Regions from separate parts of the Siphonobacter sp. SORGH_AS_0500 genome, predicted to be linked through region 2. Evidence: riboswitches for the same ligand, from Rfam matches in the RefSeq annotation. Region 2 holds a riboswitch; the other holds the start of a gene.

Evidence for each region. Region 2 has a riboswitch for cobalamin ahead of QE357_RS24205 (ABC transporter substrate-binding protein). Riboswitches for the same ligand answer to the same signal wherever they lie in the genome.
Region 1: another riboswitch for cobalamin. It lies ahead of QE357_RS15860 (TonB-dependent receptor domain-containing protein); the one in region 2 lies ahead of QE357_RS24205 (ABC transporter substrate-binding protein).

The regions. Positions count from the first base shown of each region.
Region 1 covers NZ_JAVIYT010000001.1:3,702,000-3,707,863, forward strand. Annotated here, with positions in the region: gene cobT (nicotinate-nucleotide--dimethylbenzimidazole phosphoribosyltransferase) at 1-780, opposite strand, end outside; gene QE357_RS15860 (TonB-dependent receptor domain-containing protein) at 801-2,681, opposite strand; cobalamin riboswitch at 2,795-3,072, opposite strand; gene QE357_RS15865 (gluconate 2-dehydrogenase subunit 3 family protein) at 3,294-3,905, opposite strand; gene QE357_RS15870 (four helix bundle protein) at 3,911-4,393, opposite strand; gene QE357_RS15875 (GMC oxidoreductase) at 4,429-5,864, opposite strand, start outside.
Region 2 covers NZ_JAVIYT010000008.1:225,998-231,861, reverse strand. Annotated here, with positions in the region: gene QE357_RS24220 (DUF2911 domain-containing protein) at 191-1,030, opposite strand; gene QE357_RS24215 (PDDEXK nuclease domain-containing protein) at 1,287-2,288, shown strand; gene QE357_RS24210 (AAA family ATPase) at 2,526-3,086, shown strand; cobalamin riboswitch at 3,104-3,386, shown strand; gene QE357_RS24205 (ABC transporter substrate-binding protein) at 3,372-4,628, shown strand; gene QE357_RS24200 (iron ABC transporter permease) at 4,625-5,662, shown strand; gene QE357_RS24195 (ABC transporter ATP-binding protein) at 5,659-5,864, shown strand, end outside.

The DNA.
Region 1 (5,864 bases), on a different contig from region 2:
GCTGGCAATCAGCAGAGCAACGGTAGAAATAAATCCGTCGACTAAGATTATCATTTTTCTCGAACGGGCCGCCCGAATGGCTCCCACCATTTGAGCAATTTCAAACCCACCGTACGTTTGAAGCATTTGGTAAGGGTCACTGCAACTCCCATTTACCCGGATGGCTTCCTTCAGAACCGTTACTTTTCGTTGTAATTGTTCGGGATTAACGCCAGTCCCTTTCCCTACGCAACTTTCAATGGGAAGGCCAGTAGCCATGCTCATCAATACACTCGATGAAGACGTATTACCGATTCCCATTTCCCCAAAACCAATCACATTGGAGCCTTTATCGTGCAGTTCATTCACAATCATGGCTCCTTTCTCCAGACAAAACCGAAGCTGTTCTGAACTCATCGCTGGCCCTTTCAAGTAACTATTTGTACCGTAACCAGCTTTGGCGTGAATCAATTGTGTTTCTTCTGAGAATTCGGCATTCACACCCGCATCAACCACGTATAACTCCAGCTCATTCTGGCGGCAGAATACGTTAATAGCGGCTCCACCCGCCAGAAAATTGAGCACCATCTGATAAGTTACTTCTGCGGGATACGCACTTACCCCTTCCTGAGCAATGCCGTGATCTGCCGCGAAGACTACCAGGGCGGCTTTTCGTAACTCTGGCGTTTCGGTTTGCTGTATACAGGCCATGCGGAATGCCAGAGTTTCCAACTGGCCTAAAGCTCCTAAAGGCTTGGTTTTATGGTCAATTTTATATTGTACTCTTTCTTCGAAGGACATAGGATCGATTATCTAATCTGCTAAAAATCAAACTTTAAGCCTATGTTGAAATTACGCCGACGGGTGTTATACCCGTAAACCTCAAAATACTGCTTATCCGTAAGGTTACGAACGTCACCGTATAGTTTGACGAAAGCATTGAACTGATATTCGGCATAAGCGTCAAGCGTCGTGTATGCATTAAGATTCACAATGCCTAGACCATATACTTTATCTTGACGATTACCCACACTCCGCATTGACAAAGAACTAAAAAAGTGTTTCGTGAACTGATAACCAATGGTTGTATTTCCCATGCACTTCGGAATTCGGAAGAGATTAAATGAGCTGGAGTCTCGACCATTAACCGTTTGAGTCACCCGACCCGTTACATACGTTAAATTACCCGAAACCACTAAATTTTTAAAGCGACTCGATACTTCAAATTCCAGCCCATGATCATTCTGACGACTATAATTCACGTACTTACCGTAAGGTTCAACGCTTAATGACTGAAAAGCAATCACGTCTTTAATAGCCCGATCGAAATAAAGAGCTCGTATAAATGATCGTTTATCCGTAGCAAATAACTGAACACCAGCCTCCAGCGAACGACTCATTTCGGGCTTCAAATCTTTGTTACCATACGGCGAATACAACTGATACAAGCTTGGGGCCCGGAATCCACTGGAAAGGTTAGCAAAGAATTTTACCTGATTGCTTAAAAGATAAGAAGGATTGATGGAATAAGTTGCGTTACTACCGTATAGGGAATGATGGTTATAGCGTCCGCCCAGTTCCAGAGCAAAGCTGGAATCGGTTCGAATCAAAGCCGTGGCATACGCACTGAATAAAGTTGTTTTCGCTAGATTTTTCTCTAAAGGTGGAGCATAAGGATTGGTTTGAGCTGTATTCTGAGTCCGCAGATCAACCCCGGTAACGAGAGTTAACCAGCTAGTAGTCCGCCAGCTATTATAGATTTCTGCAAAATGACTATTTCCCTCAAACGTGGACTTGTCCTGAACAGAATTACGTTGGAAAGCCGAGAACGCATAATTTGCCGTCAGTTTTCCAGAAGCATAACTATAATCTATCCCTGTTCCGGCCAGTTTGAAGGTGTTACGGTAATTATAGCTGGGATCATCGGTTAGGGCTCCGGCGTCAATTTCATTTTTATACCCCGAATACAGGCCCCGTACCTTCCAGATTAGATTGGGAGAAAGATTAATACCGCCGTTTAAGAGAACGTTATCCTGCCAGAAACCATCGTTATCAAAGTTCTGATTTCCTTTCGCATCATATGCCGCCGAAAATCCATCGGAACGCAATCGGGTATATTGAGCATTGAAGTAACCTACTTTTGAAGCTCCATTCACACCGACGGTTCCCCGGAAAGTACCATAACTTCCGGCCTGAACGGTGGCATGGCCTCCGATGGGTCGATACCCTTCTTTTTTAGTAAAAATGTTAATTACCCCAGCTACCGCATCCGAACCGTACAGGGTAGACTGAGCTCCCCGAATGATCTCAATTCGTTCGCATTCCCCAACCGAAAGCAGATTGAGATCAAACGTGTTATTAATCTGAGAGGGATCATAGATGGGTAAGCCATCGAGTAAAATCAGGGTGTTTCCTCCACCGGCTCCGCGTAATGAGACGGTCTGATTGGTTCCCAGCGGCCCCTGAGCCCCAACGATCATAACCCCGGCCTGACGGGTTAATAACTCGCCAAGCGATTGAGTAGCGTATTTTTGTAAAGTTGAATCGGTAAGAACGGTAACTACTTTACCCGTTTGGGATAATTTTTGTCCGGTACGATTGGCGGTGATGGTTACTTCTTCCAGTTGGGTATCCGGTTTTTGAGCCCAGACCTGCAAAGTTGTAATCAGGAGAAGAAAGGTAATTCTGGTAAATGTGTTCATGACTCCACTAATGATTAAGTAAGGAGTCTTTCGTAGAAAAGTGAATAGAAATCCGGCTGGGTGTTACCATCCAGTGCGTTGAAATTCATTCACGGCTTTTCACCCGAAAGCTCGAAAAGTATACCATTTCAGGCAGGTCTTCTGGCTCGTTTCATCTCAACCCCCACCTTCCCATACGTGTGTACAGTGGCTTTTGGAAGTTGTGTTTGAGTTTGGAGTTTAGTGTTTTGAGTTATGAAGGCTGTCAACTTTACAATCTTAACCCTAAACTCAAAACTTACCACTCTAAACTCATTAAAACTTACAGCTACGGGGATAGCCCCGGATTTACACCGGTGTTCCCTTTTCATTCAACAGAGTTTCTGCTGAAACCTAAAACGTGGGCAAAAGTATAAAAAATACTTAATGCTGACCCGGTCTTTTACCGAATCAGCATTAAGTATACCTTTCGTTCTACTACGTTTGAGAAGGTTAGCAGTAGTTTGAGAGATTTAATTTAGTTAGAAGAAGTTAGAATTAGGTGTGAGGAGTTTGATGAAAACCTCTCATTTATCTTACTTTCTCAAACTAAATCAAACTTCTCACACCTAATTCTAACCTTCTCAAACCCCATTACTCATAACTCAGGCCGTATTGCTTCAGTACCTCTTCGGGCACTCCTTCCCAGTTGTTGGGAGTATTTCCTACGTAACCCAAATCGTTGAAGCCTATGCGGGTGGTATAAAAACCGGTTAAGGTCATGTCCCGCATTTTGTTAAAGAACGCAACGCCTTGGGAGAACTGAGGTTTCGCTTGTTCAGGATAGGCAATGTCATCCACGATTTCTATCTGCTGAGCTTTTGTAAGCTCCACAAATTTCTTGCTGAAGCGTTTTCGGCTTTCATTATCTAACCAGGCCAGCCCTCCACGAAGAGGAATCTGGTGTACGGGTTGATCTTTCACCATAAATTCAATGAAAGCCGGTACACCCGCTTGCGAGGCACTGCCCGACTTCTCGTCCGCCGGAAGAATAATGTCGCACAAAACGGTGAGGGTTTTCATTTCCTGAGGTGTAAAGAACTTATCAGCCATGAGTTTGGCATCCCGGATGGCTTCCGATTTCTGCCGTCCGCCGGGCACCACCAGCGGTTTTTCGGGCGGAGCCGCTATCAGATCCGTAGAAGGAACCGTAGCCATGCCCAACGACCCCAAGGCAATCGACTTAAGTGTATCGCGACGTTTCATTTTGTTCAGTTTTCAGTTAACTGTTTTCTGTTTACAGTTGATTCGAACCAATTTTCGTAATTTATCTCAGGCTCCTTTACTTCGCTTTTCTCAGAAACTTGCTTATACTTACTTCCTTTAATCTGTGTTCTGGATAGGTAGGAAATAAATCCAGCAATCATTTTTCCCAGCTCATCGGCTTCTTCATAAGTCTTTTCAAAAGCTTGTAATGAAAGATATTTACGATCCAGAGCTCTGTATAGCTGTGATTTTACTTCCGTTAATGAGCCCTTAGCAATACCCAGAAATTGAATAAATTCACCTCGACTTCCTCTTCCAAAACCTTCTGCAATATTATCCATTACAGAATCTGCCGACCGTCTGATTTGCCTGCGATGGTCATAGTCTGCATAAAACTCCCCACTCCCAGTTAATTCAAAAATAGACAGAGAATACAAGCGAGCTTTTTGCCAAATTTTCAAATCCTCAAAACGTTGAATGGTAGCCATCACTGAAAATGGTAAACAGAAAACAGACAACTCTTTTACAGATTCTTCTTCTTCACTTCATCAATGATGTAATCACTGGTTCGCATGGACATGGCTAGGATGGTCCAGGTTACGTTTTTGTCGCCTTGCGTTACGAAAGGAGCGGCGTCTACTACGAACAGGTTTTTGACATCGTGGCCCTGCATGAAAGAATTCAGAGCTGATTTTTTGGGATCGCTGCCCATGCGTACCGTTCCGATTTCGTGAATGATCTTTCCGGGAGCCTCTAATCCGTAGTTTTGCTCTTTACCCGGTTTGGAGCCCAGAGCAATACCGCCCATTTCGTGGATTATTTCCTCGAAGGTATCCTGCATGTGTTTCGCCTGCTTAACCTCGTTTTCAGACCATTTGTAGTGAAAACGAAGCGTCGGAATACCGTATTTATCGACATTATTGGGGTCGATTTCGCAATAGTTACTTTCCAAAGGTATAGGTTCTCCACGACCCGCCATGCCCACGTAAGCTCCGTAGAAGCGACGTACATCTTCTTTCAGACGTGATCCATATCCACCTGCGGGTTGCGTTTTTCCATCGCCATAGGCATACTTACCGTTCATGCCCTGAATGCCCATGCCAAACCCGTAGCTGGGCATGCCCATGCCCCCGCCGTATTCAATGTGATACCCCCGAGGGAAGTCCAGTTTTTTGTTATCTAGCCACCAGGGCGTGTATACGTGCATTCCACCTACCCCGTCTTCGTTGTAACGTTTCCGGTTCATCAAAGCTGGAACGAAGGCTGAGCGGCTGGCTCCGGTGGAGTCGTTCAGGTATTTACCAATCACTCCGCTGGAGTTAGCCAGCCCATTTGGGAACCGGGCCGACTTGGAGTTCAGTAACAGACGGGCCGATTCACAGGCACTAGCCGCCACCACCACAATTTTAGCCCGAACCGTTTTTTCCTGTAAAGTTGCGGTATCGACGTACGAAACGCCCGTGCAAAGTCCGGTTTTCTGGTCGGTTAATACTTCGCGAACCATCGCTCCGTTGATCAGCCTTGTGTTACCCGTTTTAACGGCAGGTTTACAAAGACAGGAAGACGAAGAAAAATCCGCGTAAACCTGACAGGCCCGACCGCACTGCGAGCAGTAAAAACACTGCCCACGTTCGTTATTAATCGCTTTTGTCAGAATCGCCAGACGGGAAGGAATAACCGGGATACCCAGATTCTTACCCGCTTTTTTCAGCATTAACTCGTGCAAACGGGGTTTTGGTGGGGGTAAGAAATGGCCGTCGGGTTCGTTGCGAAGCCCTTCTTTTGAGCCAAAAATTCCCAGGAGTTTATCTACCTTATCGTAATAGGGCGATACGTCGTCGTACGTAATTGGCCAGTCATCCCCGATACCCGTCATGCTGCCGCGACGAAAATCGTCGGGACCAAAACGAAGGGAAATACGGCCCCAGTGGTTGGTACGCCCACCCAGCATCCGGCTTC
Region 2 (5,864 bases):
AAGCTAGACGCGACTTGATTACGTCTCTACGAAAAAATGATGATACATACTGAAAGTAATGGCTCTCGACAAAAGCAGACCTAAAGCAGAGCTTTTCCACACTAAATCCGACTAAAAACAATACAAGGGAGGCTTTCTATGGGATAGAAAACCTCCCTTGCATTTGTATTCAATTCTGCTGCAAGCAGTATTACTTGGCTCCTTTTTTCAACTGATCCAATTTATGAGCATATTCAAACTCAAAATCAGTACCTTTCGTCATTGTTGCTGCTTTCTGAGCCGATTCAATAGCTTCTTTTTTCTTTCCTAATTTGGAGTAGATTTGAGCTTTCAGGGAATGAATCCAGAAGGCGTTAGGGTTTACTGCCAGCGTTTTGTCCGCGTAGGTGATGGCATCTTCCAGCTTGTAATTCACTTCATTGAAATAACCCGCTGCGGCCTGGTAGGGAGGATTACTTCCCTTCAGTTCCTTTTCCAGGTAAACAATGATTTTCTCCTGGTTATCCGCCACAATCTTCACGGGGACTTTTACATTTTCCCAACGAATATTCAGCGTTAAAGACGAGCTGGTAATGTCATTTAAATCAATCGTAAACGTTTCGTAATTTTCTTTGGAAACAACGGGCTTAACGGTAACTTTTGCTACGTCTTTCGCCGCATCAAAAAACTGCTCGCCCTTGCTTTGAAGGCCACTGTTCAGAATAACCGTCCAACTGTCTTTTCCGGGAATGGTGTATAAGCTATACGCACCCGCCGCCACTTTCTGACCGCCGAAGATAACGTCCTCACCAAACGTGATTTTCGTCAAAGCATTGGCTCCGGTTCTCCAGCTTTTACCGTAAGGGATCATTTCACCGAATACTTTACGACCTCTCATCGAAGGACGAGAATATTCCAGCTCGATTTTAGACGTAGCAAATTGTTGGGTCAGGCTGATTTTAGGGCTTGCAGAAGGTAACTTCATATCCTGAGCCATCGCCGCTGTTGATAATAAACAGGCACTGGCCAGACAGATAATAACTTTTTTCATAATGAATTAAAAGATGTTTTGCAATCAAGAAATGAAACCGACGTCAGCTCATTCGTCCGCAAATTACATCCAGTAACTTCCAGAAAAAAATGCTTGAGCATCACCAGGAGCAGGTGAAAGTGCTATTTCATTCTTCGTCCATAAGCTAGAAAATCATTGATGCCCTATAAAATCTGCATAAAAACGACCATTGTTTTTTTAGCTACTTTGACTAATTTGGCCAATTGCCAAAGCGAAAGTTTTAACAAGCCATCCCATGCATTTGAATAAAAATATCCTATCACAAATTCAGTCCATTATTGCCAATGCCCAGCAAAAAGCCATACGTAGTGTGGACTTTGAGCGAGTGCTGATGTACTGGCATATTGGAAAAGTAATAGTTGAGGAAGAGCAGCAGGGCGAAGACCGGGCTACTTACGGGACCTTTTTGATAAAATCCATATCCGATACTTTTCAACCCCAATTTGGGACCGGATTTTCGGTGCGACAGTTAGAGATGAATCGGCAGTTTTACCGTACGTTCCCAATTACGAACGCACTGCGTTCGCAATTCAGTTGGACTCATTACAGGTTACTTATTCGTATTGATAATCAAGACAAAAGAGAATTTTATATAGCAGAAGCTGAAAAAAACAATTGGACGGCAAGGCAACTCGAACGCCAGATCAACAGTCAGTTATTTGAGCGACTTTTGTTGAGCAATGACGTACAGGCCGTTTTGGCCGTAGCCCGAAATGAAAAACAACCCACCGATGCCAAAGAGATCATTAAAGACCCAATGGTGCTGGAGTTTTTAGGGCTTAAAAGAGAAGCATCGTATTACGAAAAAGACCTGGAAACGGCTATCATTACCCACTTGCAGGATTTTATTTTAGAACTGGGTAATGGCTTTGCTTTTGTAGCCCGGCAAAAAAGAATCCATATCGACGGGGATGAGTATTTTGTGGATTTGGTATTTTACAACCGCTTGTTGCAATGTTTCATAGTGATTGAAATAAAGACTCAAAAACTCACGCACCAGGATTTAGGGCAATTGCAGATGTACGTAAATTATTATGACCGCTACGAAAAACAGGAATTTGAAAACCCCACCATCGGCATTTTGCTTTGCACCGATAAAAATGATGCAATGGTCAAAATATCTTTGCCTGAAAGTAACAAAACCATCATTACCAGTAAATACCAACTCTATTTACCTACCGAGCAGCAACTGCTGGAAGAAGTGAAGAAAGAAATCGAAAAATTGGATAACATTTGATTAGCAATACGAGCTTACCCCAGACCAGCACCAACGAAGAACCCTTTGAATAGAACAATTAACTATTGCTTTCGGGAAGCAAATTCAGCCTGATTGCGAGGGTGAAATAGCTCTGTCTGGCTCTGGAGAAAAAAATATTACATGTTCATGGCTTTGTTCCCTAAATGTGGGTTATAGCTCTGAAATAACGGGTACACAAGATTTTATCGACATGTACTATCCTTTAGTTTTAGAAAAATGAGGCATCGAATTGTGATTTCTGGAGGACCGGGGGCGGGGAAAACTACCTTAATTGACGCTTTGCAGAAACAGGGGTATGCCACTTCCGCAGAAGTTTCCCGTCGGTTAATTCGCCAGCAAGTGGAGCTTCAATCTGACTTAGTTCCCTGGAAAAATCTGGAAGGCTTTGCCCGGCTGGCTCTGGAGGCCATGATTAGGGATTTCGAAAACAGTCCTTCCGAGCTAACCTTTTTTGATCGCGGCATTCCTGATATCATTGCTTACCTGAAAGTTGGCGGCTTACCGGTCTCCAAAGATTTCCTGACAGCTGCTCGGCGTTATCGGTACCATAACCAGATAGTTATGACGCCGCCCTGGCTGGAAATTTACGTAAACGACGACGAACGCTGGCAAAGTTTTCAGGAAGCACAGGAGCTTTATCAGGCCATCGCCAGCGTTTACAAAACCTGCGGGTATGAGTTACTGGAATTATCCAAAGGTCCAGTAAATGAGCGAGTTACTTTCGTCACCTCTGCTCTGACAGGACTTCTTTCCGTTGAAGCCTTTCCCGCCCGTTAATTCTTCGTAGATTTGCCCCTTCATTCATACATGAAGGTATGCCTCCTGTATAAAGGAAGGTATTTAAAAGGGAATTCGGTGTAAACCCGAAACAGTCTCCGCTGCTGTAAATTCCAGTTGAGTTGAATGAGTTTTGAGTATAGAGTTTTGTGTTGATTCTGCCAAATGCCAGACTAACTCAAAACCCAAAACTCAAAACCCTACACACAAAACTTCCAAACACACATCCACTGAGCCTAGCTTGGGAAGGAGTTTGGGAGGGAATGAGTCAGAAGACCTGCCTTGATGGTTAACCCCCGACAGCTTTCGGATGAAAAGCTGGTACGAACCATGATGCATTATTCTATTTTTTCCAGCCGGAAAACAATGACCCGGTGGGCTTTCGGTTTGCTCATTAGCCTGGGCTGCATGGCAGGCTTTACGCAATGCAGTACTACTTCTTCCGTCTCTGAACAAGGCGACATTTCAGTTAAACAGGATTACTTTCCCGAAAAAGTAAAACTTAGCCACGCCAGAGGCTTCCGCATTCAATACCGACCCAACTATAAGGTAGTCGATATTCTCAGTCCCTTTGAAAAATCCACGGATACCGCTCGTTACATCCTCTTGCAACGCGGTACGCCCCGGCCCAAAGGGTATGCAGATCGGCAGATTATTGAAATTCCCCTCCGAACCATGGTCGGGATGTCTTCACTCCACATTGGTTTGCTGAGTTTTCTCTCGGCAGAAGACGTATTAATTGGACTGGGCGATTTGAAATACGTATCATCACCCAAAGTCATTGAACGGATTAATGAAAAGAAAATTACGCAGGTCGGTAAAGATCAGACGCTTAACGAAGAGGTTCTGGTAGCATTAAAACCCGATCTGGTGATGACCGTAGGGCAACCTAATGCCCGCATGGATCGGTACCAGACCCTGAACGCAGCAGGCGTGCCGGTGTTAATCAACTCCGAATGGGTAGAAAATACGCCGCTGGGACGGGCAGAATGGGTAAAACTGATGGCGGCTTTGCTGAATAAAGAAGCATTGGTTAATCAGAAATTCGCTGAGGTTGAAAAGGAATACAAACGCCTGGCGGGCCTGACTAAAAACCTAAAAAACAAGCCCAGCATTATCACGGGTACGAGTTATAAAGATGCCTGGTATGTTCCGAACGGAGATAGCTATATGGCTCAGTTTTTTCGGGACGCGGGCACTACCTATCACTGGGACAAAGTCAAGGCAACGGGAAGCTTACCTCTCAATTTTGAAGCCGTTTATCCCATTGGTTTGAAAGCGGATTACTGGTTGAATGTCGGCATTAGCGGTCGCGATACGAAGAAAGACATTCTTGATAAAGATAGCCGTTACGGAGATTTTAAGGCTTTCAAAACGGGTCAACTCTATAACTATAGCAAACGGACCAATGCTCGTGGATCGAATGATTACTGGGAGTCGGGAGCGGTTAATCCGCATCTGATTTTATCCGACCTGATTAAGATTCTGCACCCGGAGCTTTTACCCGATTACGAGCTGTATTACTACAAAAAACTGCAATGACCCGACCGCTGTTATTCAGCCTGCTGATTCTGCTGAGCGTGGTGTGTTTCTTAGTAAACCTTACGCTTGGTTCGGTATCGATTCCAGCCAGGGAAGTGGCCCGTATTCTCTTTACCCAACAATCTGAACAAACGGCCTGGCTTTTCATTATTGAAAAAATTCGTTTGCCTAAAGCCCTTACCGCCGTATTGGTGGGCTGGGGACTGTCAGTAAGTGGGTTACAAATGCAAACCTTATTCCGAAACCCACTCGCGGGACCTTCGGAACTGGGCATTACCGCCGGGGCTGGGCTGGGGGTGGCAGCTATTATGTTAGGTAGCGGAAGTGTAACGAGTTTATATGCCATTCGTCAGTTAGGGATTTCAGGCAGTTGGCTGATTGTATTCATGGCCTCGCTGGGTTCGGCGATGGTGTTATTGCTAGTCTTGTCAATTGCTGGACGGATACGTGATCATGTCGTCTTGCTCATTGTTGGTGTGATGGTGGGAACCATCACGATTTCCATCATTAGCATCTGGCAGTATTTCAGTCAACCCGAACAATTGCAGGAATACCTGCTCTGGACGTTTGGCTCGCTGGGCGGTGTGGTAGATTATCATCTGCTTGTGCTTTCTACCGTGGTGATTTTCGGATTAATACTCGCCTTTGCTTCGTCCAAGGCTTTAAATAGTTTATTACTCGGCGAAGCGTATGCCCGTAGTATGGGCTTAACCGTAGGCCGGGCCCGCACCATCATTCTGGCCAGTACCAGCATTCTGACGGGAAGTATCACAGCCTTTTGCGGACCCATCGGCTTTATTGGGATTGCCGTACCACACTTAACTCGCTCGTTGCTGGGCACTTCTAATCACCGCATTCTCATCCCGGCCAGTGGATTAATCGGTAGTATCTTAATGCTGGTTTGCGATAGCATTGCTCAGTTACCCGGCACCCAGTCGGTTTTACCGATCAATGTTGTTACTTCTTTGCTTGGGGCTCCGGTCGTGATTTGGATGATTGTTAGTCGTCATAACCTCAGAGCTTCTTTCTCATGAGTGCAGACCTGTTATTACATACCCGTCACTTAAGCATCGGTTATGGCAATCATCGGGTGGCGGGACCCTTATCCGTTCAGCTCAAGGCAGGGCAACTCGTGTGTTTACTCGGGCCCAATGGAGCCGGGAAATCCACGCTCATGCGAACCCTTTCGGGCTTACAAAATGCCTTAGAGGGGGACGTATATCTAGGAGATAAACG